Regions from separate parts of the Lysinibacillus fusiformis genome, predicted to be linked through region 1. Evidence: riboswitches for the same ligand, from Rfam matches in the RefSeq annotation. Region 1 holds a riboswitch; each other region holds the start of a gene.

Region 1 (7,897 bases):
AAAGGGTTTAGGCCATCATAAACAGGCATGAAATCCGTTTGTTCTTCGATAATTTTATATCGATTAGGGCGAACTTTATATGTTGTAAACTGCTTTTTGCAAAATTTACAATCTACACTACTTTCATAGTAGTAAATGTTAAATGCCATAAGAATCAACTCCTTTGCGTGCTCTAGAATTTTATTTCTTTTGTTCTATTTATACGTAAGAATTTATCGTTCAATGTATTTAAGTGATTATCTTTTATTTTAACAATTTTGAGTTCTTTGGTATACTCCTTTAGAATTATTAAAATAAAAATATTCATGGATTTATTAGTTAAATATTATTATAAATACGCTTGTAATAGTTTTTATCGGTGTTGCGAATGGAAGTTATATAGTTTGCTGAAAGTTTGTCAAAATACTTTCACATATTTCATGGAAAAGAAATAATAAACTTGATTCTTGTGGTTCTAAATTACTATTTATGTAGGGGGACTCAAAATGAAATATAACATCGTGTTTTTTGATGTAGACGGCACATTAATTAATTACGAGGATGGCTGTGTGGAAGAAAGTACAAAACAGGCTATTCAGCTATTGCAAGACAAGGGAATCCATCTTGTAGCGGCTACCGGAAGACCCTTATCCATGTGCTCTGAGTTACAAGAGCTGGGGATTGAAACCTTTATTACAGCAAATGGAGCCTATGTGAAACATAAGGATCTTGTCATACATAAAACACCCATTGCTAAAGATATTGTCCAAAATGTACAGGCTTTTGCGCAGGAACAACAGCATAGCCTAACATTTTTTACAGAGCAACTGTCCATGAATAGCATACAAAGTCCAGTAGCTTTAAGAGCGATGCAAGAAACTTTATCTTTACGGGATTTTCCACTTGTAAATGAAACAATTGTAGATGAAGAGGTTTTTCTCATGTGTCTGTATGCAGATGAGCTGGCTGAAAAAAGATATGCTAGCCAATTTTCGAATATATTTTTGCAGCGATGGCATCCTTATATTGTGAATGTATTACAGCAGGATGTTTCGAAGTCATTAGCTATTAAAGCGGTACTGGATTATTTTAATATTAGCCCTGAGAATGCCATTGCCTTTGGCGATGGGGATAATGATATTGACATGTTAGAGTATGTAGGGTTAGGGATTGCCATGGGAAATGGTAGCACAGCTCTAAAAAGTGCTGCCAATTTTGTTACAAAGAAATCTACTGATGGCGGTGTCAATTTTGCTTTACGTCAACTTCAAGTCATTTAGAGTGCTGAGGTTAGACTGTCATGAAACTTATATAGCAGGTCGATTTTAATAAATTTTAGGTGGGATGATTTATGGCACAACACGTGCAGTCTCTAATTGAACATTACGGATACTTTGGGATTATCGTGATTCTAATTGGAGGCATTGTTGGGTTGCCACTTCCTGATGAGGTCTTTTTAACTTATGTAGGCTATAGTGTTTACCGAGAAAGTCTTGAACACATTCCTGCCTTAGTCAGTGCACTGATTGGTGCAGTTGGAGGCATTACTTTAAGCTACTATATCGGTTATCGTTTTGGCTTACCGTTATTGCAGAAATATGGCCCTAAAATTCATATTACAGAGCAAAAAATTGATTTTACGAAAAAGATGTTTACAAAAATTGGACCTACCTTATTATTAATTGGCTATTTTATTCCTGGGGTACGTCATTTGACAGCATATATTGCAGCTATTAATAATTATCCTTATAGGAAGTTTGCGCTTTTTGCCTATACAGGTGCATTTATTTGGACGTTCACATTTATATCATTAGGAAAGATGCTTGGGGAGAAATGGCGATTTGTTGGATACTATTTAACCCATTATAGTATCTATCTCATCCTATTGTTTATTCTAGGAATGCTTATTGCTTACTTTTTATTCAAAAAAAGAAATGGACAAAAATAAAAGTCGGTATACGCTATACCGACTTTTATGTTATGGCAAAATAGCAAATGAGCGCACAGGGAAGCCTGATGCTTTTTCTGGCTTAGGTACGATATTGAAGATGATGGCGCCCTTCGCAGGTAGCTTGTCCAAATTAGTCATTAACTCAATTTGATAGGTGTCTTGTTCAAGCACGAAATATTCGCCATCTAGCTTGCTATTTTTACGAAAATCAGCGGCAGAGTCCGTATCGAATGTTTCATGACCAATTGCGCTTACCTTGCGTTCTTTTAGTAAAAACTGTAAAGCCTCTAAACCCCAGCCAGGGATGTGGTTATGTCCATCTGCATCCTTATTACTGAATGCCTCCTTATCTGGCCAGCGCTTACTCCAATCTGTACGTAATGCTACAAATGTTCCTGCTTCAATTTCTCCATGCTGGGCTTCAAAATCACGAATATCTTCAACACTTAATGAAAAGTCATGGTTGCTAGCAGCCTCTTGTGATTTATCAATGACGACAAGGGGAAGAACGAGTTCTTTTAGTTCTAATTCTTCTAAGTACCGAGTGTCTCGCACAAAATGAATAGGTGGATCGATATGTGTGCCATATTGACCAGGGAACGTAAATTGTTGGGCAAAAAAACCATCCTCATGAGAAAATAATGTTTCAAATTTAGCGTCCTCAAACATAAAAAAATGTGGTGAATTAGGGCCGAATGTATGTGTTAAATCAACCCACTGTTTTGATTTTAATAATTGCAATGCTTGTAAAAGTTCATTAGACATTGATATCCCTGCTTTCTGTTAAAATTAGTGGTAAATAAAAAGGAGTCCCCTTATAGAAGAGGACTCCTGCAAAAACAACGGTAGTTCTTCTTCTCATCTTCAAGGCGGATCATTTTGCCAATTGGAGTTAGCACCATACTGTTGAGCTGGTTGCTGAGACTTCATCGGGCCAATCCCTCCGTCTCTCTTGATAAGAAAAGTGATATAAGAATTTTCAGAAATAACAATACAAATACTTTAGCATAGTTTTTTATAGTTTACAAGTTCACTAGGGATACAAGGTTAAAGTTTTTTCACCAATTTAAGTTTAAGGTTACTCCACAACAATCATGATCAATAAGACGTATTCTAAAACTGTCTGGTGTATAGTTTGCTTCAAATTTCATCGTGATGCCTGTTGATGTGATTAGTCTATCAACCTCTGTTTTATTTGAAAGCTGTGCAGCATTCATTAGATCATGTGCAAATTGTTGGGAGCTATCAATTTTATCCGTAAGTAATTGAGCTTGCTGCATCATCGCCTTTATCCGTGTAGCTGAAATTTTCAATTTATGTGTGTCGACAGGTGGAAAGGGATTAGTGGTCGGCATTGCTAAATGTTGAGGAATAGGTCTTACGGCAAGCTGATGGACGGATGGCGACGTTGGATAATGATAGGGATGAACAAAGTACGGATAAGGATTGTAATACAATGTAATTCCTCCTATCCTATAGCTGATATCTTATCTTATGTAGCCAAATGGCTTTCGGTGTTACTTTCAGTATCAAGTTTGTCCTAAAACATTGAAAAAGGAAGCTATAGTGGGCTTCCTTTTTGTTTAGCCTAGGATATTCAAGACATCATCAATTTTTTTACTATGTGATAAAATGCCATAATTCATCCATGTTAAAAAGTCTACTTCATAGACACATTTACTTTTAACTGCGGCTAGGTTTTTCCAAGTGGGCGTTTTTAAAATAGCACGTTCCTCATTTTCATAAATAGAATGTTGTTTATCAAATGTAATAAACAAGTGATCTGCGTCTAATTGCAGCAATTGATCAAACGTCAGTTGTGCTTTACGTTGATTGTGCGGAATACTCCATACTAGTGGATGTGGCATTAAACCTAAGTCACGATATAAAATGGGCCCCGTATAGCCACATTCAGGACCAGCGTATAGGGTAATGCCAATGGCTGAAATACGGAGAAATGCCACACTTTGCCCATAAACGGATTTGCTAAGAATTCCCTTTGCTTGCTGTACCTTATCCTCATATTGTAGGATCACGTCTTGCATCAAGGGAGTTTTTCCTGTTAAATCAGCAATTTTAAATAAAGTAGATTGCCAGTTCTCACCAGGATGTGAGATATGGCAGACAGGGGCTACTTCACTTAAATGATGAAAGGATTCCCAACGCTCTACACCAGAATCTAGCATAATTAGAGTTGGTTTATAGTGAAGAAGTTGATCCATTTCTCTATTTTGTACATCAATATCTGGCACTTCTTGGAGACCTAAATAGTCTTGTTTTCCCCATTTTGAATGACTGAATTGAGCAATTGGCGTAATCCCAAGGGCGACAAAGAAATCTTCTAAAAATGGTGCAAATACACGTAGATTGCTGCTTTGATTTCTTCGATATTGCCCTGGAGAGATGCCGACCTGTTCTTTAAAACGACGATTGAAATAATACTCATTATTAAATCCGACAGACTGACTAATTTCAAATACTCGATCATTTGTCGTCATTAATAATTGCTTAGCTTTTTCAAGACGAATGTTATTTAAATAGTGAAGAGGGATTTGCCCCGTAATCTCTTTGAAAATGCGCGTATAATTCCATCTTGGTACATCGGCTAATTCGGCCAACTGCTCAACCGTCCACTCTTTTTCAAAATGTTTATGCAAGTGGTTAATGGACTGCTCAACAGATTGGCGATCATTTTTTTGCACCTGCTTGGGTATAGCTTGATGTAAGAGCAATAACATCAGCTCTTGAAAGTGCACATGCTGCTCAAAAATCGTGTGCTCATCCTCCGCTAGGCGGTTTTGATAAATGGCCTCTAGCAGTCTGTGACATTGCGAAACGGGGAGGAGACGTTGCTCTTTAACACGCGTAAAATGGTTAGAAATAGTCTGATTATCACTGAGATGGACAATGTTGAATTGTAATTGATAAAAACATAGGTGCTTGCTTTGGATGTAAATATTAACCGTGTTATTGGGCGGTATCAATATGCACTTTTCTTCACTAAGATGTATAGTGTTATGATCTATTTCTAGCTTTCCACTGCCACTCATTACGATGAAAAGTGTATAGAAATCACTACTAATCAACTGCGTGTTTGATGATTGAATTGCATAAGAGATATTTTGTAACGTATAAACATGTGTTAAGTTACCCATTGGTGATTCACCCCTTTATGTTGAATTTGAAGAAAAACACAAAGAAAGCCCTCTTAAGAGCTTTCTTTTGAACATTATTTTACGAACCATTTCTCTAGATCATCATACTTTAGCAAGTTAGCTGTGATGGCACCTGATTGCCAATATGTTCGATCAGCAATATAGACATGCCCATTTTTTACAGCAGGTAGTGTTTTCCATAGTGTACTATCTAACCATTTAATTGCTTCTTGGTTTTCTTCAGACTCCCAAGAGCCGTTTGAAGGGAAAAGGATGATATGATCCGCATCTAATTCTGGAATAGCCTCTTCAGATAAAATCTCGTGGAACTCTGTCATGTCACGGGCTAATGGATGTGGTGTTAAGCCTGTCTCTGTGTAAATATAGCCAGTATAGCGATTTTTAATGCCAAATAACGCTAATGTATTATCTGCTACATTTAGACGTACAACAGCAACTGTTTCGTCTCCAATAGACTTATCTAAGTCTGCTTTTAAATTGGTTACACGTTGCTCATATTGATCAACCATTTCTTTTGCTTTATCCGGAATATTTAAAACATCCGCTATAGTTTTCACAATTTCACGTGGATCTTGTAGAATATCTTCTTTTAAGCGGTAAGTAGGCGCTATCTTCGAGTATTCTTCATACTTTGCCTTATCCGCTGCACCATCTACAATGATTAAATCAGGCTTAGCTTGTAGTAATGTTTCTATACTACCAGTAATGTCGAACTCAGGAGCATCTAATCCTAAATAGTCTTGTTTACCCCAGGATGGGTGATACCATTGCACTACAGGTTTTACATCCAAGGCAGTTAAATAATCTTCCAAATAGATAGCAGCTACACGCTGTGGGTTTGTAGGGATTTCTACTTTTCCAAACTCATCTTCTACAATTCTTGTATCTTTAGTTGATTGTTCCTCTTTAGCTGTATCCTCTTTTACTTCATTTGAGCCACAGGCACTTAATACGAACATTAGTGCAAATAAAACTACAAATGAAAAATATCGACCTCTACGCATTGCTATTCACTCCTATAAATTTACTAAAACAATAAGAATATCATTTTAATCTAGAATGATAATCATTCTCGTTTGATTCAAGTAAATTATAGGACACAATATATCAACAAACAATACACAATCTCTACTTCTTTTTTATACAAAATGAAATTTGGCTTCCTAATGTTTTTTATTATCGAAGATTAACCATAATAATGTAACAATCGCTGCAAACATAACCATTAAAAATCCATACAGGGGAGTATGTGCTAATGATTGATGGCGAATAATAAAGCCTCCAATATATGATCCTAAAAATATACCAATGTTGAAGGCGGAAATATTTAATGCAGAAGCCATAGAAATAGCTGATGGCACATATTTTTCAGCCAGTAGAACAGCATATAGCTGCAATCCTGGTACATTCATAAACATAAATAATCCCATTACCAATACCATGATTAATCCGATAATAGGTGATTCGAGCGTGAAGCCAATGCCAAGCAAGGCCAAGGCGAGTCCTACAAATATAATAAAGATCGAACGTAGCGGATTATGATTAGCAAAATAACCACCTAATGTATTACCGATCGCAACGCAAATACCATAGACCACTAAAATAATGACTACTGCATGAGGAGAATACCCCATATATTGCTCTAAAATAGGTGAAACATATGTGTAGACAACAAAGGCACCACCGTATCCAATTGCGGTAATGAACAGGATTAAGATCATACGAATATTGCCTAATACTTTGCCGATATCACGAATAGAGATGAGATTGCCTTTTGATAATTGGCTAGGTACTAAAATCGCATTACTAATTAAACCGATGATTCCAATTACAACGATAAAGATGAATGACATACGCCAGTCTGTTACTTGACCAATAAATGTACCAAGTGGAACACCTGTTACAGTAGCCAAAGTTAAGCCTGTAAACATAAAGGCAATAGCACTTGCTCGTCTATTTGGTTCCACTACATCGGCTGCTATAACAGAAGCGATGGACATAAACACACCATGTGCTAATGCTGAAATAATGCGTCCGATTAATAGTAAAGCGAAATTAGGTGCTAAAGCGACTGCTAAATTCCCCACTATAAAAATGGACATGACTAACAATAATACAATTTTTCGACTAAGGCGAGATGTTAAGGCTGTTAATAATGGAGCCCCAACAGTTACCCCTAGTGCATATATAGAAACGGTTAAGCCAGCTGTGCTGAGAGAGATACCAAAATCATCTGTAATTAATGGTAGAAGCCCTACGCTGATAAATTCAGTTGACCCTATACCAAATGCACTGATTGCAAGGGCTAGCAAGGTTAGTTTAGCATTTGGCTTTTTTGATTTTGACATACTACGACTACTCCTTTGATTTTTTTTATTGTGTGTAGTAATATTCATACATACCAAAAAGACATGTAGAGTACTTTTAGTTACTTTTGAATATTACAGGAGGTTTACGATGCAAAAAATTTATAATATTGGTGTTGAAGCTACGCTAGAAGTTATTGGTGGTAAATGGAAACCAGTTATTCTTTGTCATTTAAACCACCATGGTAAAATTCGAACAAATGAATTTCGACGATTGATACCAGGTATTTCACAAAAAATGCTCACTAGTCAATTAAGGGAACTGGAGCAGGCTGGATTAATCAATCGAAAGGTCTTCAATCAAGTACCACCAAAAGTTGAATATTCATTAACACCCTATGGACAAGGGATGGAACCTATTCTGAACATGCTTTGCACTTGGGGCGAAAAGCATGTTGAATTATTACAGGATAAAGGTGAAGATG
Region 2 (7,897 bases), 840 kb from region 1:
AATTTATTGAAGCTCTTGAAAGTGGGCGGTTTAATTGTTCTTATTATTTATCATGGTCATCCAGGTGGAAAAGAAGAACGTGATAAGGTCATTGAATATGTAAGTCAACTTCCACAAAAATATGTCCATGTCTTAAAATATGCATTTCTTAATCAACAAAATGATCCACCATTCGTCATTGCATTAGAGAAAATGAAAGAATATCCTATTTAATGATGACATGCTAAAAGGCGATCAACTAGTTTCATAGAAACTAGTTGATCGCCTTGCTCTTTATCTACTTGTTATTTCGTTTTTCATTATAGTCAACCCAGAAATCTGCACCTTTAATTCCTAGTTTACGAGGATCAAAGACTGGATCTTTTCCTTCTTTTTTCTGTTTCTCGTAATCTTTTAATGCGACAATAGCTGGTTTCATAATAATTAAAATAGCTATAACGTTAATCCAAACCATCAGACCAAGGCCTACATCACCCATTGCCCATGCTAGACCAGACGTACGGATTGTACCATAGAAGGCCGCAACTAAAATGGCAATTTTGGCAATCCAGATGAATACCTTTTCTGTGCTACCACTAAATAAGTAAGCAACATTTGTTTCTGCAATATAGTAGTAAGCCATAATTGTTGTAAAGGCAAAAAAGAATAACGCTATGGCTACAAACGGAGCGCCAAAACCAGGTAATGATGAGTCAACTGCATATTGTGTATACGCAGCTCCTGCTTCAATACTTTTCGCAAAAGTCATTTGCTCATCGCCTGCTAATCCACCACTATTGAATTCTCCAACATGAATAAATGGATCTGCGCCTTCAGCTGCCTTTTCATCTTGTACATTGTACATACCCGTAAATAAAATCATAAATGCGGTAGCAGAACAAATTAATAATGTATCAATATACACAGATGCTGCTTGAACAATTCCTTGCTTAGCAGGATGCGATACTTCCGCAGCTGCCGCAGGGTGGGCCCCAGTTCCTTGACCAGCTTCATTGGAGTAAATTCCACGTTTAACACCCCAAGCAATCGCTGAACCAATAATCCCGCCAAAAATTTCTTGAGCACCAAATGCACTAGAAAAAATTAATCCGATAACTGTTGGTACTTGTGAAATATTCATAAAAATAATGACTATTGCCATAATGATATAAGCTAATGCCATAAATGGTACAATAATTTGAGCAGCGTTTGCAATTGATTTAATACCACCAATGATAATAGCACCTAGTAACACAACAATTATAAGTCCTGTGATCCATGTATCCAAACCGAAAGCGTTTTCAACAGCACCTGCGATGGCATTTGACTGCACACCAGGCATCAAAATTAACATTGCAATTAAAGCAGCTACAGCAAAAATAACTGCAAACCATTTTTGACCCATTCCTTTTTCTATGTAAAAGGCCGGTCCACCACGATATTCTGTATCTTTCTCTTCTTTATAGATTTGAGCTAATGTTGACTCTACATACGAGGTAGCCGCACCAATGAAAGCGATTGCCCACATCCAAAAGACAGCACCAGGTCCTCCCATTCCAATTGCTGTCGCAGTACCAGCAATATTACCTGTACCTACACGTCCTGATAATGCGATAGACATTGCTTGGAAAGAGGATATTCCCTTTTCCGATTTCTCCCCTTTAAACATTAAAACAAACATATCTTTAATGTGCCTTACCTGTAGGAACCTTGTGATAATTGAGAAAAATAACCCAATCAATAAGATACCATAAATAAACCATGGTCCCCATAAAATACCATTCAACTTCTCCACAATTACATCCATTTTACCCCTCCAATTTAAAATACCTTACTTTAGATCATTATAGTATTACACTTTTCAGAAAATTACAATATTATTTTTGAGTAACAATATTTAAGTAAGTAACCTAGTAAATGGAAGGGTATAAACCTATTTAATTATATAACCAATTCTTCGAAGAGCATTATTAATAAAATCACGTATATACATAAAAATCTCTTCACGCTCTCCCTCATGAAATAAATTATGATAACAATTTTCCCATTCTTTAAACTGAAATTCCGTAAATTCTTGTTGATGTAGCCAGTTTCGAGTTTGGCGTGTGTCCGTAATTTTATCTTTCTCAGCCGTCATAATGAGCATAGGCATATTTGGCATTTCACCTTTAGGCAGCATCACTAAATTTTTCATCATCTGCTGAAGCTCTCGATACCATTTCACAGAAACAACAGACATGAGCGGTACATCATCTTTCATTTCTTCTCTACCTTCAACATTACGCGTTAACTTTTCTAAAGTAATGTCATGTGTCAATTTGACATTAGCTGTTAATGCACTTAAACTCGTTAAAGCATTTGTTAATTTACCTGGTAATAGCTTTAGTTGCAACCAAGGTGATGTTAAAATAATACCCGCACATTCATATTGCCTCTTTTGCATTGTATGGAGAATTAATGTTGCGCCTAGCCCATGCCCTATTACAAAAGTTGGCAAATTATATGAAAAAGCATTCTCAATTAGGTTTCTTGTATATTTATTGTACAATTTGAAGTCCTCATCATGGACACGGGCAAACCTTGCATCCACCCCATGATTCGGTAAATCTCCCATGACTATGTGGAAGCCTTCCAATCTTAATTTTTCTATCAGCCATGCGTACCAACGGTGATTTTCATAAGCACCATGAAGAATAGCAATCACAGCTTTTGCTTGTCCATCAGCTTCCCATTTCCACATTTACATAGTCCTCCTAAAAAATAATTACACTTTAATTATAGCGAAATAAATAGCACATTTTAATTTTATATTTCCATAAAGTTGCGTATTTGATACGATAATACTACATTATAGAAAGAAAAGAGGCGATTTTCATGATTTATCCATTTAAAGATAAAATGCCAAAGATCGATCCGTCTGTTTTCATTGCTGATTACGCAACTGTTACGGGCGACGTAACAATTGGTGCCGAAACCACTATTTGGTTTAATACGGTTATTCGTGGTGATGTTTCCCCAACGATTATTGGTAAACGTGTCAGTATCCAGGATCTTTGCTGCTTACACCAAAGCCCAAAATATCCACTCATTATTGAAGATGAGGTAACAGTTGGACACCAAGTCACTTTACATAGTTGTACAATTCGCAAAAATGCCTTAATTGGTATGGGTTCCATTATTTTAGACGGAGCTGAGATTGGAGAAGGTGCATTTATTGGAGCAGGAAGCCTAGTACCTCCTGGTAAAGTCATTCCTCCGAATAGTTTAGCATTAGGTCGTCCAGCAAAAGTTGTCCGTGAATTAAATGCAGAAGATAAAGAGGATATGGAACGCATCGTACGAGAATACGCAGAAAAAGGTCAATACTATAAATCGCTTCAGAAATAACTAACATACACAAAAAATCAATACTAACGAAAAAATCCCTCGCGTTTCCGTGTAACGAATTTGTTCACGAATCCTAGCGAGGCATTTTTTGTAAAAAAACAAAAGGGGCAATGTTGCCCCTTTTCTTATTAATACATTAGAATAATTTTCTAACGACTTCATTACTTTAGTTCAATAGTTTATAAACGTGCTTTTTCTCGTAGTGCATCTGCTTTATCAATTTGTTCCCATGGTACATTTAAATCTGTACGACCAAAATGTCCATACGCAGCCGTTTGTTTATAAATTGGACGACGTAAATCAAGCATTTTAATGATACCTGCTGGGCGTAAATCGAATAGCTCGCGTACCCATTCTACGATCTCACTTTCTTTCGCTTTACCTGTACCAAATGTATCTACCGCAATAGAAACAGGTTGAGCTACGCCAATTGCATAGGCAAGTTGTACTTCAGCACGTTCTGCTAAGCCCGCTGCTACGATATTTTTCGCTACATAACGTGCCGCATATGCAGCTGAACGGTCTACCTTTGTTGCATCCTTACCAGAGAATGCACCACCACCGTGACGTGCATAACCACCGTATGTATCAACAATGATTTTACGTCCTGTTAAACCAGCATCTCCTTTTGGCCCACCGATTACGAAACGGCCAGTTGGGTTGATGAAGTATTTCGTGTTAGCATCTAATAATTCACTTGGCACGACTGGAGCAATAACAAATTCTTTTAAATCCGCTTGAATTTGTTCGAGTGTTGCTTCTTCATCATGCTGTGTTGAAATAACAATTGTATCCACGCGAACGGGTACATTATTGTCATCATATTCAATCGTTACTTGCGTTTTCCCATCAGGACGTAAATAGGCAAGTTCACCTGATTTACGTACTTCTGTTAAACGGCGTGCTAATTTGTGTGCTAAGCTAATTGGTAATGGCATTAGCTCTGGTGTTTCATTACATGCATAGCCAAACATTAAGCCTTGGTCACCAGCACCTATTGCTTCAATATCCGCATCTGTCATAGAGCCTTCACGTGCCTCTAATGCTTGATCAACACCTTGTGCAATATCAGGTGATTGTTCACCAATCGCCACAAGCACCGCTAAGTTTTCAGCATCAAAGCCATATTTACCTCGTGTGTAGCCTATTTCTGCCACAGTGTCACGAACAATACCTTTAATATCTACGTAAGTAGAGGTAGTAATTTCTCCTGCTACTAATACTAACCCTGTTGTTACAGTTGTTTCACACGCTACACGTGCATTTGGATCTTCTGCTAAAATAGCATCTAAAATGGCATCCGAGATTTGGTCACAAATCTTATCTGGATGTCCTTCTGTTACACTCTCTGATGTAAACAGTCGACGGTTTGTCATTTGGTTTTCCTCCTAAATACTCTTACAATAAGTAGTTGTGTATGAATACGGTACTCATTACCCATGTCAAGTCCGCTCCTAAGGATTGAACTCTCAAGCCGTTACTGCTGCTTTTAACACGAGGATTTCGAAAGATCCGTCATTATAATAAGGAAAGAACTACATATACTTACCTTTACATTGATTTTTAACAATAAAAAAATCCTTTTCTCACGTTACTTTACATGAGGAAAGGAATAATGACTGCGTAACCTTTCACTCTTATCGTTCAAGGGATGTTCCCTTGCATCAGGTTGGCACCAACGCATGTCGTGAAATAGTTCATGCAGGTTGCCGGGTTTCACAGGGCCTGACCCTCCACCAGCTCGGGATAAGAGTATCCGTTCAATCTCATGTTACTGAAAAGGTCGAACGTTGTCAAATATTTTCTTATGTATTACTGTATAAAAAGGAAAGAACAGATTAAACAAAAACTTTTCATACTTGGATGATGATGTAAATAGAAGCAAATTAATCCCTACAACATACCTAGCTACTTGTGGTAACATATGTGTGGCTCAATTTTCGCGCCTAATTACTGTAGGATTGATGGTATTCTACTCGAAAAACATTATTTTTTGTCAGTTTATTGAAAAGTGATAAAAACTCTAAAATAATTTCTTAATTAGTATAGATTATTTAAGCAATTGTGTTATACTATTTTTGAAATTAAGAAAAAATCCCTCTAAATCAAGGGAATACTATAAAAAAGGATGGTATTTAATCGATGAATTCAGTAGAAATTGCAAACGAACTGAAGGAATTATTAAACGGCGGTAACATTAATGTTCAACTTTCAGTACCACAATTAGCAGAAAAAGCTACCTCTCGTGGTGAAGCAATGTTAACAGTAGATGGCGCAGTTCGTGCAGAAACTGGCAAATACACTGGTCGTTCACCTAAAGATAAATATACGGTAGAAGAAGAAAGCACAAAAGATCAAATTGACTGGGGTAAAGTCAACCAACCAATCTCCTCTGAAGTGTTCGATAACCTATACGTAAAAGTAATAAAATATTTAAAAGAACGTGACGAGTTATTCGTATTCAAAGGCTTTGCAGGTGCTGACAAAGATTCACAATTAAGCATTCAAGTCATTAATGAATACGCTTGGCACAATCTTTTTGCTCATCAATTATTTATCCGTCCAACAGCAGATGAATTAGCTTCTCATGTTGCCGACTTCACTGTCATCTCAGCTCCTAACTTTAAAGCAGATCCTGCGGTTGATGGTACTGCTTCTGAAACATTCATCATCGTATCACTTGAAAAGAAAATTATCTTAATTGGTGGTACTGAATATGCTGGTGAAATGAAAAAATCTATCTTCGGTATCATGAACTACTTATTACCACAACAAGGTATTCTTTCAATGCACTGCTCAGCAAACGTTGGTGAAGCTGGCGATGTGGCATTATTCTTCGGTCTATCTGGTACTGGTAAAACGACATTATCAGCTGATCCAGATCGTAAGCTAATCGGTGACGATGAACACGGTTGGTCTGCTAATGGTGTGTTCAACATTGAGGGTGGTTGCTATGCAAAAACAATCAACCTTTCTGCTGAAAAAGAACCAGAAATCTACAATGCAATCCGCTTCGGCTCTGTTTTAGAAAACGTAGCTGTTGATCCAGAAACTCGTATTTGTGACTATGATGATGGTTCACTAACAGAAAATACACGTGTAGCTTATCCAATCCAATACATCGAAAATATTGTTGATCCTTCTGTTGCAGGTCATCCAAAAACAATCATCTTCCTAACAGCTGATGCATTTGGCGTGTTACCTCCAATCAGTAAATTAACAAAAGAGCAAGCAATGTATCACTTCCTAAGTGGTTTCACTTCTAAACTTGCTGGAACTGAACGTGGTGTTACTGAGCCAGAACCAGTATTCTCTACTTGCTTCGGTTCACCATTCCTTCCACTTCCTGCAACAGTATACGCAGAAATGTTAGGACAAAAAATTGACGAGCACGGCGCACAAGTATTCCTAGTGAACACTGGTTGGACTGGTGGCGAATATGGTACAGGTAGCCGTATGAAACTTTCTTACACACGTACAATGGTACGTGCAGCAATCGATGGTAAATTAGCAGGTGTTGAAACGACACAAGATGCTGTGTTTGGTTTACACATTCCAACAGCGGTTGAAGGTGTACCTTCAGAAGTGTTAAACCCTCGTGAAGCTTGGGCAGATAAAGCTGCATATGATGCAAAAGCTGCTGAGCTTGCAGGCTTATTCAACGAAAACTTCAAGAAATTCTCAAACGTTTCTGAAGCCATCACTACACTTGGTGGCCCATTAAAATAACGACTAAATAAAAAACAAAGGGAACAAATTATTCGTTCCCTTTGTCTTTTTGTTTTCTTCTATGCTTTATTGTTGTTTCATCCACTTGCAAAGAGCACGAACAGTTTCACGATTTTTTGCTGGTGGATATTGATGTGCGTAGTTAAGATCATACCACGTTTCGAATGATTTATTTGCATCCTCTAAAAAAAATGCCAACTGTCTGGCATGTTCTATATCCACATTTTCATCACGATAGCCATGAATGATCAGTACAGGGGCTGTTATCTGCTCTATCTCAAATAGTGGCGTTCGCGCATCATACGCTTCTGGGACACGATTCGGTGTTCCTCCAATAATGCGCTTCATCATCCTTCGCATATCTGTGCGTTCCCAATAAGTGGCCGTTGCATCCGAAACACCTGCCCATGTCACAACAGAAGTAATATCTTTTCTTAAAATGGCTGTCCAAAGAGCCATAATTCCCCCACGAGAAAAGCCAAAAACATGGATATTGTCATTACAGTATTGCTTGAGTACATCTACGGCATAGACAGCATCATAACGATCTGCCCCTGCAAACTCGTCTCGACCCTCTCCACCACGATTTCCACGATAGTATGGGGCAAAGACGATAAAGCCCTGCGCCGCAAATTGGGCAATACGAGAGGGTCTTACCATTCCAATGCTTTGCATGCCACCTCTTAAATATAAAAAGCCATCATATGTACCTTCTGTCTTTGGTTCCGCTAATAATCCTTTTATACGTAAGCCCTGTGATAGATAGGTTATTTCTGTTAGTCGTATGGCTGGATTGGGTGAG
Region 3 (7,897 bases), 690 kb from region 1:
AGATGCTTTTGCTGTTCGCTCACACGCGCTTGCTGAAAAGGCGATTAAAGAAGGTAAATTCAATGATGAAATTGTACCAATCGAAGTGGAACAGCATTACGTAGACGATAACAATAAACCACAAGTAAAAAAATTCACATTTAGTATGGATGAAGGTGTACGTCCAGGTACATCAGTTGAAGGTTTAGCAAAACTGCGTCCAGCTTTCCATGTAAAAGGCAGTGTAACAGCTGGTAATGCCTCCCAAACTTCTGATGGTGCAGCAGCCGTACTAGTAATGGATCGTGAAGAAGCTGACAAGCAGGGACTGACACCAATGGCAAAATTCCTAGGCTTTGCAGTTGGTGGTGTACCTCCTGAAGTAATGGGCATCGGCCCTATCGTGGCAGTGCCAAAAGCATTGGAAATTGCAGGTTTATCCATCGATGATATTGATTTATGGGAAATCAATGAAGCATTTGCTTCACAGTCACTAGAGGTTGTACGTCATTTAGGCATCGACCAAGATAAAGTCAATGTCAATGGTGGAGCGATTGCATTAGGTCATCCACTAGGCGCAACGGGAGCTATTTTAACATTAAAGCTGATTCATGAATTAAAGCGTCAAGGTAAAAAATATGGCGTCGTGACAATGTGTATTGGTGGCGGTATGGGCGCTGCTGGCGTATTTGAAATTTTATAATTTTAGCTAGATCAGCTTGAGGTGTACTGTTTACGGTTGCCTCCGAACATTGTATACATCAAGCTTTTCTATACATGATCATTAGGGGAATCAACTAACAAAACGATATATTGGGAGGAATTTATCATGACTGAAAAAACAACTGATTTCATTAAAGGCGGCGGATTTCTTATTGAAGATGTGGAATTAGATCGTGTATTTACACCGGAAGATTTCACTGACGAGCATAAAATGATTGCTAAAACAACAGAGGAATATGTGGCAAATGAAGTCTTACCAGTAGTTGAAAATTTAGAGCACCATGAATTTGAGCATTCAGTGCGTCTCCTAAAAAGTGCAGGCGAATTAGGCTTACTTGGAGCAGATGTGCCTGAAGAATACGAAGGGCTTGGATTAGACAAAGTTTCTTCAGCTTTAATCGCTGAAAAAATGTCTGTTGCAGGTGGTTTCTCTATCACACATGGTGCCCATGTTGGTATTGGGTCATTACCAATTGTTCTATTCGGTAATGAAGATCAAAAGAAAAAATATTTACCTAAGCTTGCTTCAGGTGAATTAATTGCTGCTTATGCATTAACAGAGCCAGGCTCAGGTTCTGATGCTTTAGGTGCAAAAACGACTGCGAAATTAAATGAAGCTGGTACACATTATATTTTAAATGGTGAAAAGCAATGGATTACGAATGCAGGCTTTGCTGATGTATTTGTTGTCTACGCAAAAATTGATGGCGATAAATTCTCTGCATTTATCGTAGAACGAGCATACACTGGTGTTTCAGTAGGCCCAGAAGAGAAGAAAATGGGGATTAAATCATCATCTACTCGTACATTAGTATTAGAAGATGCGGAAGTACCTGTAGAAAATCTATTAGGTGAAATTGGTCGTGGTCATGTCATTGCGTTCAATATTTTAAACATTGGTCGTTATAAACTTGGCGTGGGCACAATTGGTGGATCTAAACGTGCATTGGAGTTAGCTATTCAGTATACAAACCAACGTCAGCAATTTAAAACAAAGCTTTCTGATTTCAATCTGACAAAAGAGAAATTATCAACAATGGCTTCTCAATTGTATGCTTCAGAATCATTAAACTATCGTACTGTTGGTTTATTTGAAGATCGCTTAAGCCAATTAAGTCTAGAAGAGCAAAAGCAAGGAAAAGTGATTGCAGGTGCGATTGCTGAATATGCTATTGAATGCTCGATTGCCAAAGTATTCGGTTCAGAAACATTAGACTATATTGCAGATGAAGCAGTACAACTTCATGGCGGTTATGGCTTTATGGCTGAGTATGAGGTAGAGCGTATTTACCGTGATTCTCGTATTAATCGAATTTTTGAAGGCACAAACGAAATTAACCGCATGATAGTACCTGGTACATTTATGAAAAAGGCACTAAAAGGTGAGCTTCCTCTATTACAAGTTGCTCAAAGTTTACAGCAAGAGCTGCTCATGCTAATGCCAGAAGATATCGGTACAGAGCCGCTAGCGCAAGAAAAATATTTAGTGAAAAATGCGAAGAAGATTGCGGTATTAGCTGCAGGCTTAGCAGCACAACGCTTTGGCGCAAAACTTGATCAAGAGCAAGAAGTATTGGTGAACATTGCCAATATCGCTAACCAATTATTTGCGATGGAATCAGCTGTCTTACGTACAGAAAAGGCAATTGCTCGTGACGGCGCTGAAAAAGCTCATCAAAAATTGCTATACACACAAATCTTCTGCCAAGAAGCATTCGCAGAAATCGAAAAAGAAGCAAAAGATACAATTCTTGCTTCAGCAGATGGCGATGCAGCCCGTATGACATTATCTGCACTGCGTAAGCTAACGCGCAATAATCCATACAATTTAATTGCGAAGAAGCGTGAGGCTTCAGTTAAACTAATTGATGCTGAAAAATATATTGTTTAATAGCGCACACCTAGCCTAGCTATCTGCAAAAGATAGCTAGGTTTTTTATATGAGATGGATAGAAGTGCAAAATTGGTGGATAGAATCGTAAAAGAGACGGATAAAAATGTGAAACTGATGGATAAACTTACAAAAAAGAGTGAAGTTCACCATTGAAAACAACTATGATGGTATACTACAGAAAAAGACAGAAGAGGAGCATTGTAATGACGATTCAATTTTTCCATTATCCGAAATGTACAACATGTAAAAAGGCACAGAAGTGGTTAAATGAGCATGAGGTTTCCTATGAAGAGGTACATATCGCAGAGCAACCGCCAACTAAGGAAGAATTAACAGCTATTTGGCAAGCTAGTGGACAGCCTTTGAAGAAGTTTTTTAATACCTCTGGTATGAAATATCGTGAGCTGGGCTTAAAAGACAAGTTAGCGGAAATGACTGAGGATGAACAGCTTGAGCTACTTGCTTCCGACGGTATGTTAATTAAACGTCCCATCGTCACAGATGGAAAAAAAGTTACTTTAGGTTTTAAAGAAGCAGATTTTGAGCAAGCTTGGAAATAACGTATTTAACCTTGTATTTATAGGAGAAGTATGGCAAACTGAAAGTGAATATATTACATATTTATGGAGGGGTTTTTTGCATGAGCACACCTAAAGACTTACGATACTCTGAAGAACATGAATGGGTAAAAGTAGAAGATGGAAAAGTACGTATTGGTATTACTCACTTCGCACAATCTGAATTAGGAGATATCGTATTCGTTGAGCTTCCACAAGTTGGCGACGAAATCAAAACAGATGATCCATTCGGTAGCGTAGAATCAGTAAAAACTGTTTCTGAATTATACGCACCAATCTCAGGTACTGTAGTTGAAGTAAATGCAGATTTAGAAGATAGCCCAGAATTCGTTAATGAATCACCATATGAAAAAGCATGGATGATCGTTGTTGAGCCTGCTGATGCATCAGAAATTGAGAAACTAATGACAGCAGAGCAATACGAAGAAATGATCGCTGAATAAGACAAGCCATAATCAAAAAACGTCGGAAACTACCGGCGTTTTTTGTTATATAATGACTTATAAGTGGGATCTCTAAATGGAGGTGGCGTAATGTTCGAGGGAAAATGCTTGATAGTAGAAGGACGCTCAGATAAGCTACAAATTGAGCCTATTTTAAATGAGAATGTTACAATACTATGTACGAACGGCACAATTGGTGTGCATCAATTAGAAGAACTACTTGATCCCTACGAGGGCTGTGAGCTATTTACTTTTTTTGATGCAGATACTTCTGGTGATAAGCTACGTGCATTAATGGACAGACATTATCCAGAAGCTGAGCACCTTCGTACAATGCCAACGTACAAGGAAGTAGAGACAACACCAAGAAAAGTGTTAGCAATGATTTTACTGCGTGCACATTTCTCAATCCATAATGAATATATTTTGTAAGGTTGCGTGAGTAAATGGAAGAATGGTCAACAGAGCAGTGGGCAGCGGCCCAACAGTCGGGAGAGACAGCTGCATTTTATTTATATACACCAATGTGTGGAACGTGCGCAGTGGCATCCAAAATGATGTCCATTATTGAACAATTACTGCCACAGCTACAAATTGGCAAAGCGAATATCAATTTTTTGGAACACATAGCCTATGAGCATCAAATTGAAAGTGTTCCATGTCTACTCATCAGTGATGGCGAAAAAGTGACAGAAAAGATTTATGCTTTTCAATCCGTACCATTTTTATATGAATTGTTAAAAAAATCAATTGACTGAACTTTACTAGCGTGGTAAAGTATCAAATATATTACTAAAACATTAAATATATCGAACTCTTATGAAGAGTGGCGGAGGGAAGTGCCCTATGAAGCCCGGCAACCATCACAATGTGAAAAGGTGCCAAATCACCCAAAGATTTTTCTTTGAAAGATGAGAGAACGGTTTAACGTATAATACGTGACCCCTTCTACTTGTCTGTGAGTGAAGGGGTTTTCTATATGAGAAAAGGAGTATTCGCTATGATCCAGCTTCAAAATATTACAAAGAAATACAAAACAGCAAATGGCGAATTAACGGCAGTCAAAGACGTCAACCTTACCATCAATAAAGGTGAAATTTTTGGCATTATCGGCTATAGTGGCGCTGGTAAAAGTACCATGATTCGTTTATTAAACGGTTTAGAGAAACCGACAACAGGAACAGTAACGGTGAACAATCAAGAATTTTCATCGATAAAAGGGCAAAAGCTTCGAGCAGCTAGACAAAAGGTAAGTATGATTTTCCAGCATTTCAATTTACTTTGGTCGAGAACAGTGGCTGAAAATATTGCTTTCCCTTTAGAAATCGCTGGTTTTCCAAAGGCTCAACGTGAAGCACGTGTAAAGGAATTAATTGCACTTGTAGGCCTAGAAGGACGTGATAAGGCATATCCATCCCAGCTTTCCGGTGGACAAAAGCAACGTGTAGGGATTGCCCGTGCATTAGCGAATAATCCAGAAGTTTTACTATGTGATGAGGCGACATCGGCACTCGATCCTGAAACGACGGATGCCATTCTCGATTTACTCGTTGATATAAATGAACGCTTAGGCTTAACAATCGTCCTGATTACACATGAAATGCATGTCATCCGCAAAATTTGTCATCGTGTAGCGGTGATGGAGGCAGGCGAAATTGTGGAACGTGGTGAGGTATTACAAGTCTTCCAAGCACCACAAGCGGCCATTACCAAAAAGTTTGTATCTCAAATTACAGACACAAAGGAAACACAGGATACGGTGGCACAAATCAAAACAAACTATCCAACTGGACAACTTGTCAAACTGATTTTTGTTGGTGAAAAAACAGAACAGCCTGTTATCTCACATCTTGTGAAACAATTTGATGTAGAAGTAAGTATTGTTCATGGTAATATTTCACAAACAAAAAATGGTGCATACGGTACACTGATTGTGCAAATTGATGGCTCGAAGACAAACGTGGCTGAAGCCCTTCGTTATTTAAATACAGTCGAAGTACAAACGGAGGTGATTGCAAATGCTAACTAATCTCTTTCCGAATGTAGACTGGGAAAATATGTGGCAAGCTACGTATGAAACATTGTATATGACAGCTATTTCTACGGTTGTGACATTTATTCTTGGGTTAGCCATTGGTATCGTTCTATTTTTAACTAGCCCCAATCAGTTATGGGCAAATAAAATCGTTAGCTTTTTAACAGGATCACTCGTTAATATTTTCCGTTCCATTCCATTTATCGTATTAATTATTTTATTAATTCCATTTACGAAGTTTTTACTTGGTACAATTCGAGGAGCTAATGCGGCGTTACCAGCATTAATTATCGGTGCAGCACCATTTTATGCTCGTATGGTATTAATTGCGTTACGCGAAATTGATAAAGGTGTTATAGAAGCAGCCCGTTCAATGGGGGCAAAAACTTCTACAATTATTTGGAAAGTATTGATCCCTGAATCATTACCAGCTTTAATTTCTGGTATCACTGTAACGGCTGTTGCCCTTGTAGGTTATACTGCGATGGCTGGAATTATCGGTGCAGGTGGTCTTGGTAACCTAGCGTTCCTAGACGGCTTCCAACGAAATCGCCAAGATGTGACATTAATGGCAACTATTTTGATCTTAGTAGTCGTATTTATTATTCAATGGATTGGTGATTTATTTACTGAGAGAATTGATAAACGCTAGAAAGAAAATTGAGGTTATTCCGGTTCTTACCGCTAACATATTTTAAACAAATAAAAGGGAGTGTCATAAATGAAGAAGTTATTAGCAGGATTATTTTTATCAATACTTGTACTAGCATTAGCAGCTTGCGGTACAGATAAAAAAGAAGATGAAAAATCAGCATCTGGCGATCAAACAGATAGTAAAGAAAACGTAACATTAAAAGTAGGTGCTTCTAATACACCGCACGCAGTTATTTTAGAAAAAGCAAAACCGATTTTAGCTAAAGAAGGCGTCGACCTTGAAATTGAAACGTATACAGATTATGTTCTACCAAACCAAGATTTAGAGTCAAAAGAAATTGATGCAAACTATTTCCAGCACATTCCTTACTTAGAACTACAAATCAAAGACAATGGCTATGATTTTGTCAATGCTGGTGGTGTTCATATTGAACCAATCGGTATTTACTCAAAAAAATATAAAACGTTAGAAGACCTACCTGAGGGCGCAACAATTTTACTTTCTAACTCAGTATCTGACCATGGTCGTATGCTGTCATTATTAGAAGCTAAAGGCTTAATTAAATTAAAAGAAGGCATTGATAAAACAGCAGCAGAATTAAAAGATATTGATGAAAATCCTAAAAACTTTAAATTCGATGCAAATACTGCACCAGAAATGCTTGTACAAATGTACGAAAATGATGAAGGCGATGCAGTACTGATCAACTCTAACTTTGCCATCGATAACGGTCTAAACCCAATCGAAGATGCGATTTCTCTTGAAGATAAAGAATCTCCATATGTTAACATCATCGCAGTACGTGCAGGTGATGAAACAAAACCTGAAATTAAAAAATTATTAGAAGTATTAACATCTAAAGAAATCCAAGACTTCATTTTAGAAGAGTGGAAAGGTGCAGTAGTACCAGTTAAATAATCATCGAGACTGTAGACAAACTCAATGAATTTTGAGTTTGCCTGCAGTCTTTTTCTTTTACAATGAAATAAAATAAAGCCGTTGATTGCCACTACGGGCGGATGCTTTCCGCGGGCGGGGTCGAGCTGCTTCCCTCGCTTCCCTCAGTCCAGGATCTCGATTTTCCCGCAGGAGTCGCCACCCCCATAGCCGTGTCCTTAGTGATTTCCTTTATTCGTTGGTTCATATTTCTCTTATCAAGGTATAGATAAGTACACTTGATAAAGGAGGTCCAGCAAAATGAAACCAGAAAATATTCAATTACTTGCGCCACTTTTTCAGATACTTGGGAAAAATGAAGTAAAAGAGGTGGGTAGATTATCGGGTTTTATTCAACGCGAGCGTTCGTTTAGTGCGGCACAATTTTTACACTTTCTGTTTTTGAAAAAGAGTGAGATTATCAGTGATTCGCTTGAAACGCTTTGTACGGACTTGGCGGAGCAGGATATATTTATGACGAAATCGGCTCTTAATAAACGCTTTGATGAACGGGCTGTTACTTTTTTGGAAACCATTTTTGGACGATTATTCAAAACGCAGCTTCAACTCGCCTTCCCCAAGCTAACGGGATACACATTTACTCGAATACGTATTTTAGATAGCACAACGATCAAATTGCCAGATGCCTATCAG
Region 4 (7,897 bases), 2.2 Mb from region 1:
TGTATTCCCTAAGCCATATGCTACAGGTCCTGGATTTGCCCCCGCAGAATCTGGTCCAACCTTTAATGAGCCAAACTGATCTACACGTGCGATGGAGCCACCTCCATTGCCGATTTCAACAATATCCACTACAGGTGTTTTAATCGGATAACCTGCAAATTTTTCATTTTTTTCAATATAGTAATCTGTTGTGACATTGACTTTGCCATCTGTAATAAGCGAGCATTTTGCTGTCGTCCCACCCACATCAAAGGCGATAATATTGGATTCATTGAGAAGTTGGCCTAATTTTGCTGCCCCAAACATACCTGCTACTGGACCAGATTCTACAAGGTTAATTGGCAGCTCCATCGCTTTATCAAAGCTTGTTGTTCCGCCATTCGATTGCATAATTTTTAAATGGTCTGTAATGCCAATTGTGCTTAATTTCTCTTTTAAGCTTTTTAAGTAGGCATGTGCAATGGGCTTTACATAAGAATTAAGGACCGTTGTGTTTGTTCTTTCATACTCTCGGTATTCTTTAATCGTTTCACTTGAAAGTGTGATATACACTTCAGGCCAAATTTTTAAAATAGCTTCTTTTAACTGTTGTTCATGAATTGGATTTTTATAGCCATGTATTAAGGAAATGGCTATCGCCTCAACACCCAATTCCTTAAATTTATGAACGATATCGCCAACTTCCTCGGTATTAAGCGCTTTCATAATATTTCCTTTAAAATCGATTCGCTCATCAATTTCTTGTCGTAAATAACGCTCTACAAATGGTTCTGGCTTTTTATATTTAAAGTTATATAAGTCTGGTCGATTTCCACGAGCAATTTCTATGATGTCACGGAAGCCTTTTGTTGTAATTAACCCGACTACGCCCCCTTTTCTTTCCGTTAATGTATTGATGATAACCGTCGATCCATGAATAAATGATTCAATTAAAGAATCTTCTGTTACATGTCGTCCTAATACATTTAATATGCCATCCTCAAAATGACCAGGTGTCGTATGGCCCTTATCAAAATGAAGATTTCCTTTTTCATCTGTGAAAACTAGGTCGGTAAAAGTACCGCCAATATCTGTTGCGATTTTCAAGACTTCATCCCTCCGTGTTCCTATTATCGGTACAGTGTTCCGAATTAGAATTAAATAAATTATATTTAAAAGAAAAAGAAAATTCAATGTATTTTTTAAATAAAAATTCATTTGACAATTGTCCTTCGTTGTAAAAATCCGCTCTTTCTTTCCAAAATCAGAGAACTATTAATAAAAAATACCAAACACATTTATATAAGGAAAGTTCTCGTGTTTTTTCTACAATATAAAAAAGATCCTAGTTTTCACTAGAATCTTAAAATCTTTTAAAAAAAAATTAATTTTTATGAATTTTTACTCATGTAGCGGGTGAAGGAATCAACTAAAATTTCACATTTATACCATGTTTGCATTGTGGATAGACGATGAGTTAGGTCACTTCCAGACAATGCAGCGAACATCTAGGAACCCAGTTTCTCCATTATCGATAAAAAAAGCTGCCCATTTAACTTGGGCAGCTTTCAACATGCATTTAGAACAATCCTACCGCATGTCCTTCATTATCGACATTCATACGTAGGGCAGCAGGTGCTTTTGGAAGTCCTGGCATTGTCATAATATCGCCAGTTAGGCACACTAAGAAGCCTGCACCAAGCTTTGGAATAACTTCACGAATTGTGATGGTAAAGCCTTCTGGACGACCAAGTAAACTTGGTTGATCTGATAAAGAGTACTGTGTTTTCGCCATACAAACCGGAAGAGAGTCCCAGCCGAATTTTTCGATTTGGGCAATTTGTTTTTTAGCTTGGTCTGTAAATTGTACATCTTTCCCGCCATATACCTTTTGCACAATCGTACGTACCTTTTCTTCAATCGATTCTGTTACGTCGTATAAAGGTGAGAAGTTGTTTTCTTCCTCTAGCACAGCTAGTACTTGCTCAGCTAGGGCTAGACCACCTTTACCGCCCTCTTCCCAGACATTTGTACGAGCAATACGAACATGATTTTCCTGACACCAGTTCAGAACAGCTTCTAGCTCAGCTTCTGTGTCCGTGATAAAACGATTTAAGGCAATAATTGGTTCAACGCCAAATGTACGAACTGTATCAACATGTTTAGCTAAGTTTTCAATTCCTTGTAGAAGTGCTTCCACATTTTCACCTACAAGCGCTGTTTTCGGTACACCACCATGCATTTTTAATGCACGAATTGTCGCTACGATAACTACCGCACTTGGTTTAAAGCCAGCTTTACGGGCTTTAATGTTCATGAATTTTTCAGCACCTAAATCAGAGCCGAAGCCCGCTTCTGTCACCACAATATCAGCTAGCTTACGAGCTGTTTGTGTCGCCATAATGGAATTACAGCCATGAGCAATATTCGCAAATGGACCACCATGGATAATGGCAGGTGTTCCCTCTAATGTTTGGACTAAGTTTGGCTTAAAGGCATCTTTTAATAATAGTGTTAAGGCACCCTCTACCTGTAAATCACGCACAAAGACAGGCTCACGCTCAAAAGTATAGCCAATCACGATACTTGCAATGCGCTCGCGTAAATCCTCAATGCTTGTTGCTAAACAGAATACCGCCATAATTTCAGAGGCAACCGTAATATCAAAGCCGTCCTCGCGCGGCATGCCTTGAACAGGACCACCTAATCCCACCACTACCTTACGAAGGGCACGATCATTTAAGTCCATTACACGCTTCCAAATAATGCGTCGTGGATCAATGTTTAATGCATTCCCTTGATGGATATGATTATCAATGAATGCAGATAAAGCATTATTAGCTGTTGTAATCGCATGAAGGTCACCAGTGAAATGTAAATTAATATCCTCCATCGGTACTACCTGTGCGTAGCCACCGCCAGTTGCTCCACCTTTTACGCCCATTACGGGACCCAATGATGGTTCACGTAAAGCAACCATCACTTTCTTATCTAATTGATGAAGGGCATCTGCCAGTCCTACCGTTACCGTCGACTTCCCTTCACCTGCTGGGGTTGGACTAATGGCTGAGACTAATACAACCTTTGCATCCTCGCCCTGAGCTGTAATTTTTAATGGATCGATCTTTGCTTTGTAGCGTCCATACTGCTCAAGGGCATCGTCTGGAATACCCGCAGCATTGGCAATTTCCGTAATAGGTTTGATCACTGCTTGACTAGCGATTTCTAAATCTGATAATGGTTGATTTTTCGTTGTCATTTGGCATCCTACTTTCTATGTTGTTCATTTCCATTATAGTCTTAATTGTGAAAAAAAAGAAAGCCAGATATACGAGCATTTCGACAATCGATTGACAACTTTGTTCAATTCCTGTATGTTCTAAGAGAAAATGCAATTTTTTCACATTTTCTCAATATAGCACGACTTAGTTAACTTTATTTTACATTCAAGCGCATTGGAGGCGAATGCTTATGCAACAGGGGATCGTAAAGTGGTTCAATAATGAAAAGGGTTATGGCTTTATTGAATGTGATGATGGCGAAGATGTATTTGTTCATTTTACGGGCATCCAGGAGGAAGGCTTCCGTACACTTGAAGAAGGTCAAAAGGTTTCATTTGATGTTGTGGAAGGCAATCGTGGACCCCAAGCATCAAATGTTGTAAAACGATAAGCAGAATGGGGCTATCCGTGTAGTTCCAGATTAGCAGCGGATTAGGAAAAGGATCGTTTCCTTCATCCGCTTTTTGTGTTGTTAAAAAAGCTTAGTGACCCTTCCATGTTATAATAGAAGTAACAATACGTAAGGAGGGATTTTGATGCAAAAACAAAATAAACCAATGACAGAAGTTATTTTGAAGCATAAAGAACGACAAAGTGTAGCAGAATTTGCCGCAACACTGGAAACAATCGCAAAAAAGCTTAAAGAAAATGGTGAATTCACTTTTGTTCAAGGCACAGAGCCAACTGTTGTTAGCCCTAGTGAGCAGCTCAAAATCGAATACTCCTATACAAAAAAGGGCGACAAGTATTCATTTGAAATTGAATTGGATTGGTATACAGGTACAGAATCACCGAAAAAAATGACGATAGAATAATAATAGGCAACGAAAATCCACTTCTCTGTTGAAGTGGATTTTTCTATCAAATAGAAAGGTGAAGATAGAATTCCGTTGCAGGCTACTTGCTTGACGCTGACTCTCCGTGTAGGGTTTCGCCGGTTTTACTAATCAAAAAGCCTTCCACTCTAATCCACAAAAGGGTTATCGTTTTAGTAAAGGTATTTACAAATACAAATGAAGGGTTTTCACTTATTAGTGGTTGTCGTGACTAATTACTTTACACTATGGAAATGATAAAAGATTAATAAAGTCAACTTTTGTAGCAAGTTGATTGGAGTGGAGCCAGCGTCACTCCTAGGGGATTTAGCGTCACAGAGGAGACCCTGGAGCGAACGTAAGTGAGTGAAGCGGCTCCTCGGACGCCCCCTGGAAAGGACGCTAGCGGAACGGAAATCAACCTCTCGCCTTATGAAAAAGTCTTTTTCTTCTAGTTCAGCAACATGTAAAAATCCACTTCTCTGATGAAGTGGATTTTTCTCATTATCGATTTATCCAATAAAAAGCGCCTGGGCAAACTAACGTTTCCTTTGTACGTTTTGGATCTTTTAATGTCACGCCAAATGGTCCTTCTTTGACATGACCGAGTGTCATGGCTACTGCGCTCTCTTCCTTATAGAAATCTAAACGCATATTCGGTAGCTGTAGTGACATATACTGCTCATATTGCACAGGCTCTGGTAGCTGCAACGCCTCTTGCCACAGCTGGACGGTTGCCTGCATGTCCTTGACATAGAATTGGATGGATTCCATCGTTATAGCCTGTTTTACATCAATGGCACCACTTGCCTTTAGTTGAGCCAAACGCTCTTCATCTTCCTCCGCCCATTCAATCAAAAATGGAAAATCGATTGGAAGATCTGGCTCGCCAAAATGCAGTAGCTTCCATTCTACAACAGTGCCATCTGGTCTTGTTCGGCTACATGCATCTGGCCCATATACTTCATAGCCCAATGCTCGCAAGCGCCGACCCTCTTCCTCAATATTTTTTGTGCGCAGGGCAATTCGAGAAAATCCCTGGCGCTCTTGATCACGTTTAAACGTATAATGTAGGGAATATGGGTATTGTGCCGCTTGCTCAAATAAATCACGATCATAGATAGCAATTTGTTCAATATAGCTTAAGCCAAAGTAGCTTAACGTATTATAAGTCCCCCACATCGTGTGCTGCCCACCATTCACTGTATGGACATTTCGTTTATTGAAGAAAACCTTTATATTTTCTGGTGATTCCACTTGATGAACCAGATGATCAAAATATAAAGTCATGGCCATTCCCCTTTCTTTCCCCATTACCTTTACCTGTATGTTTGATTGGTTTAAAATTTACTCAAGAAAAGGAGTTACTAGTAGGATATGAAAAAAAGTTTCGTTTACCTACAAACTCCGTTCACTAATTTCATAAAGAGGTGATTTGAATGACAGATTTAGTAGCTGCTTTTAAATTAGCATTAGGTAATTATCCTACAGGCGTAACAGTTGTCACGACATGTCATGACACAAAACCTATTGGCTTAACCGTCAATTCCTTTGCATCTGTTTCAATCGACCCGCTCCTTATTTTGTGGTCACTCGATAAAAAATCTCAGCTCCATCCTTATTTTACGGCTGCGCCAAATTTTGCGGTCAATATTTTAGCGAGTGATCAAGAACATTTATGTACACTATTTGCAAGTAAAATCCCTGATCGCTTTGCACAAGCACAGTGGTCAACTTCCTCTTTTGAACTACCGATTTTACATGATACAGCAGCTAATTTACAATGTAAAACGTTTCAGCAAATTGATGCTGGCGACCATACCATTTTTATTGGGCAGGTGGTAGACATTACAAATGCTCAAAAAGAGCCTTTACTTTATCATCGCCGTCATATCGGTTCTATACCAAAAAGCTTTTATAGCTAGCTTTTACACAAAAAAGGGCCACTTGTAAGCAAAGGAAATCCTTCATGCTTATAGGTGGCCGTTTGACATAAGTTCTACTGAAATCATTGTTATTTTTTCTGCGGAAATCTCTGCTTTTCAAGCCTATTAATTTGCACAATCACACCATCTTGAATCGTAATATGCACTTCACCAAATTCAAGATTTTGAATCGCCTTCGCAATTGCCTCTAATTTCTTATCATCTACTTTTACCGACTGAGCCATACGATACACCCCTTCTTTTTTATCCTTATTGATCATAAAGAGGCCAACGCATCAAACTGATTGATAGCCCCTCCTATCTCTCAGACACCATCTGTTGGATTTGGCACCTGTTTTTCGGTTGCCGAGGCTTCATTGGGCCAAGTCCCTCCACCTCTCTTGATAAGAGTACTGCGTTTCTTGAAAATAATTCTATAATTCTGCTATAGGAATGTCAATACAAAATATTAGAAAACCTAGTTGAATACTATGAAATGTAAGAATTTTATAGGCTATTCACACATAATCCTACCGTATTGTATGCTATGTCAATATATCTAACCACAGAAGCAAAGAAAAAAACTGCACAGAAATATAGCCTCTGCACAGTTCTTGATTTTATTGTTCTTGTAAACAGGCCATTAAAGCTTGTGCGGTCTGTTGCTTCCCCATCACCTTGATTGGTTGGCCTTCAGCAGGCACGATCCAATGAGGCTCGTCCCCTCCGTATAAAGACTGGGAGCTATTTGCTACCATAAATTGAGCATTGGCTGTTTCCATACGCAGTCTTGCGCGAGCTAGCAAGAACTCCTCATCATCCGTCGCTTCGAGCTTAAAGCCTACTAATGTTACCTTTGGTTGCCAGCCCTTGATTTGTCCTAACACTTTTGGCGCCTTTTTAAAATGAATAATAGGTGGTTCGTCGGAAGGCATTTTCCCCGCCTCCTCCATTAAATTACCTGATTGATCATACACCTTGTCAATGACCCAATCAGAGCCAGCAGCAGCCATAATGACGATATCGACTTGTTGTTGGACAGCATGACACACCTTTTGTCCTAAATCCTCTATGCCTTCAAATTTTATCAATGTCATTTTGTTGTGGTTTTCTGGGAGCTGTGCAAAGTAACCATGCATATATACTACGTTAGCGCCAGCAGCCAGCGCCGCCTCTGCTAAATAACAGCCCATTGTGCCTTTTGATAAATTCGTATGCCCTCGTACACGATCCCATTTTTCAAGTGTTCCCCCACTTGTAATGAGTACGGTTTTGCCTTGTAATGTCCCCATACACTCACCTATTTTCTGAAATATATACAAATACTATTTTAACGTAATGTAAGGATATGCTTCAATAGCGACTATCGTAGGGAGCTGTTTTGTTCATTTAACCAAGCGCTTAAAATCTCTGCAAATTTCTTTGTAACGGGTGAAGCATGGTGTTTCATAGCAATCCCAATGGTGCGGTAGCCACCTTGCTTTAATGGAATCGCTTTCAATGTTGGTGGTAAATTTTGAATAACCAATTGGGGTAAAATACTAATCCCTAAATGATGTGAAATCATAGAAAGAATCCCTACCTCCTCAGAAAGCTCAAAGCGAATATTCGGCTTTATATGATATTGCTCTAATAGCACCTTGACATCATTTGTCCCTTTATAGGAAGTCATAATAAATGGCATATCCTCTAGGTCTACGATATCAATTTCTGTCTTATCAAATAAGGGACTATTATCGGAAACAATACATAATAATGGGTCTTGTTGTAACTCAGTAAATTGATATTGCTCTGACTTTTGACCATTCAAGAACCCTACTTCCACTTCACCACTTAAAAGCCATTGTTCAATTTCATAGTAATCTCCCTCTCGTAACTCCACCTGTATTCCTGGAAA

What was found. A riboswitch is a leader RNA that binds a small molecule or an ion and turns the genes downstream of it on or off. The one in region 1 is predicted to bind S-adenosylmethionine.
Region 2: it holds a riboswitch for S-adenosylmethionine, as region 1 does, so the genes downstream of both, metK (methionine adenosyltransferase) here and JTI58_RS07095 (cyclase family protein) in region 1, are expected to answer to the same signal.
Region 3: it holds a riboswitch for S-adenosylmethionine, as region 1 does, so the genes downstream of both, JTI58_RS03705 (methionine ABC transporter ATP-binding protein) here and JTI58_RS07095 (cyclase family protein) in region 1, are expected to answer to the same signal.
Region 4: it holds a riboswitch for S-adenosylmethionine, as region 1 does, so the genes downstream of both, JTI58_RS17565 (YezD family protein) here and JTI58_RS07095 (cyclase family protein) in region 1, are expected to answer to the same signal.

The regions. Positions count from the first base shown of each region.
Region 1 covers NZ_CP070490.1:1,419,805-1,427,701, reverse strand. Annotated here, with positions in the region: gene JTI58_RS07110 (DUF2225 domain-containing protein) at 1-149, opposite strand, end outside; gene JTI58_RS07105 (Cof-type HAD-IIB family hydrolase) at 486-1,259, shown strand; gene JTI58_RS07100 (DedA family protein) at 1,331-1,927, shown strand; gene JTI58_RS07095 (cyclase family protein) at 1,958-2,695, opposite strand; SAM riboswitch class I at 2,786-2,892, opposite strand; gene JTI58_RS07090 (YuzC family spore coat inner layer protein) at 2,989-3,387, opposite strand; gene JTI58_RS07085 (helix-turn-helix domain-containing protein) at 3,514-5,085, opposite strand; gene JTI58_RS07080 (ABC transporter substrate-binding protein) at 5,160-6,110, opposite strand; gene JTI58_RS07075 (MFS transporter) at 6,270-7,454, opposite strand; gene JTI58_RS07070 (winged helix-turn-helix transcriptional regulator) at 7,564-7,897, shown strand, end outside.
Region 2 covers NZ_CP070490.1:575,796-583,692, forward strand. Annotated here, with positions in the region: gene JTI58_RS02765 (tRNA 5-(aminomethyl)-2-thiouridylate-methyltransferase MnmM) at 1-213, shown strand, start outside; gene JTI58_RS02770 (alanine/glycine:cation symporter family protein) at 278-1,786, opposite strand; gene JTI58_RS02775 (alpha/beta hydrolase) at 1,913-2,719, opposite strand; gene JTI58_RS02780 (gamma carbonic anhydrase) at 2,854-3,366, shown strand; gene metK (methionine adenosyltransferase) at 3,546-4,742, opposite strand; SAM riboswitch class I at 5,001-5,119, opposite strand; gene pckA (phosphoenolpyruvate carboxykinase (ATP)) at 5,509-7,095, shown strand; gene JTI58_RS02795 (alpha/beta hydrolase family protein) at 7,162-7,897, opposite strand, start outside.
Region 3 covers NZ_CP070490.1:728,553-736,449, reverse strand. Annotated here, with positions in the region: gene JTI58_RS03735 (acetyl-CoA C-acetyltransferase) at 1-682, shown strand, start outside; gene JTI58_RS03730 (acyl-CoA dehydrogenase FadE) at 809-2,593, shown strand; gene JTI58_RS03725 (arsenate reductase family protein) at 2,800-3,156, shown strand; gene gcvH (glycine cleavage system protein GcvH) at 3,237-3,617, shown strand; gene JTI58_RS03715 (toprim domain-containing protein) at 3,708-4,049, shown strand; gene JTI58_RS03710 (thioredoxin family protein) at 4,064-4,375, shown strand; SAM riboswitch class I at 4,432-4,535, shown strand; gene JTI58_RS03705 (methionine ABC transporter ATP-binding protein) at 4,618-5,646, shown strand; gene JTI58_RS03700 (methionine ABC transporter permease) at 5,636-6,304, shown strand; gene JTI58_RS03695 (MetQ/NlpA family ABC transporter substrate-binding protein) at 6,374-7,225, shown strand; gene JTI58_RS03690 (IS4 family transposase) at 7,505-7,897, shown strand, end outside.
Region 4 covers NZ_CP070490.1:3,621,991-3,629,887, reverse strand. Annotated here, with positions in the region: gene JTI58_RS17595 (hydantoinase/oxoprolinase family protein) at 1-1,086, opposite strand, end outside; gene JTI58_RS17590 (formate--tetrahydrofolate ligase) at 1,559-3,238, opposite strand; gene JTI58_RS17585 (cold-shock protein) at 3,451-3,651, shown strand; gene JTI58_RS17580 (amphi-Trp domain-containing protein) at 3,797-4,075, shown strand; gene JTI58_RS17575 (VOC family protein) at 4,580-5,365, opposite strand; gene JTI58_RS17570 (flavin reductase family protein) at 5,515-6,000, shown strand; gene JTI58_RS17565 (YezD family protein) at 6,090-6,245, opposite strand; SAM riboswitch class I at 6,316-6,411, opposite strand; gene JTI58_RS17560 (phosphopantothenoylcysteine decarboxylase domain-containing protein) at 6,621-7,292, opposite strand; gene JTI58_RS17555 (LysR family transcriptional regulator) at 7,364-7,897, opposite strand, start outside.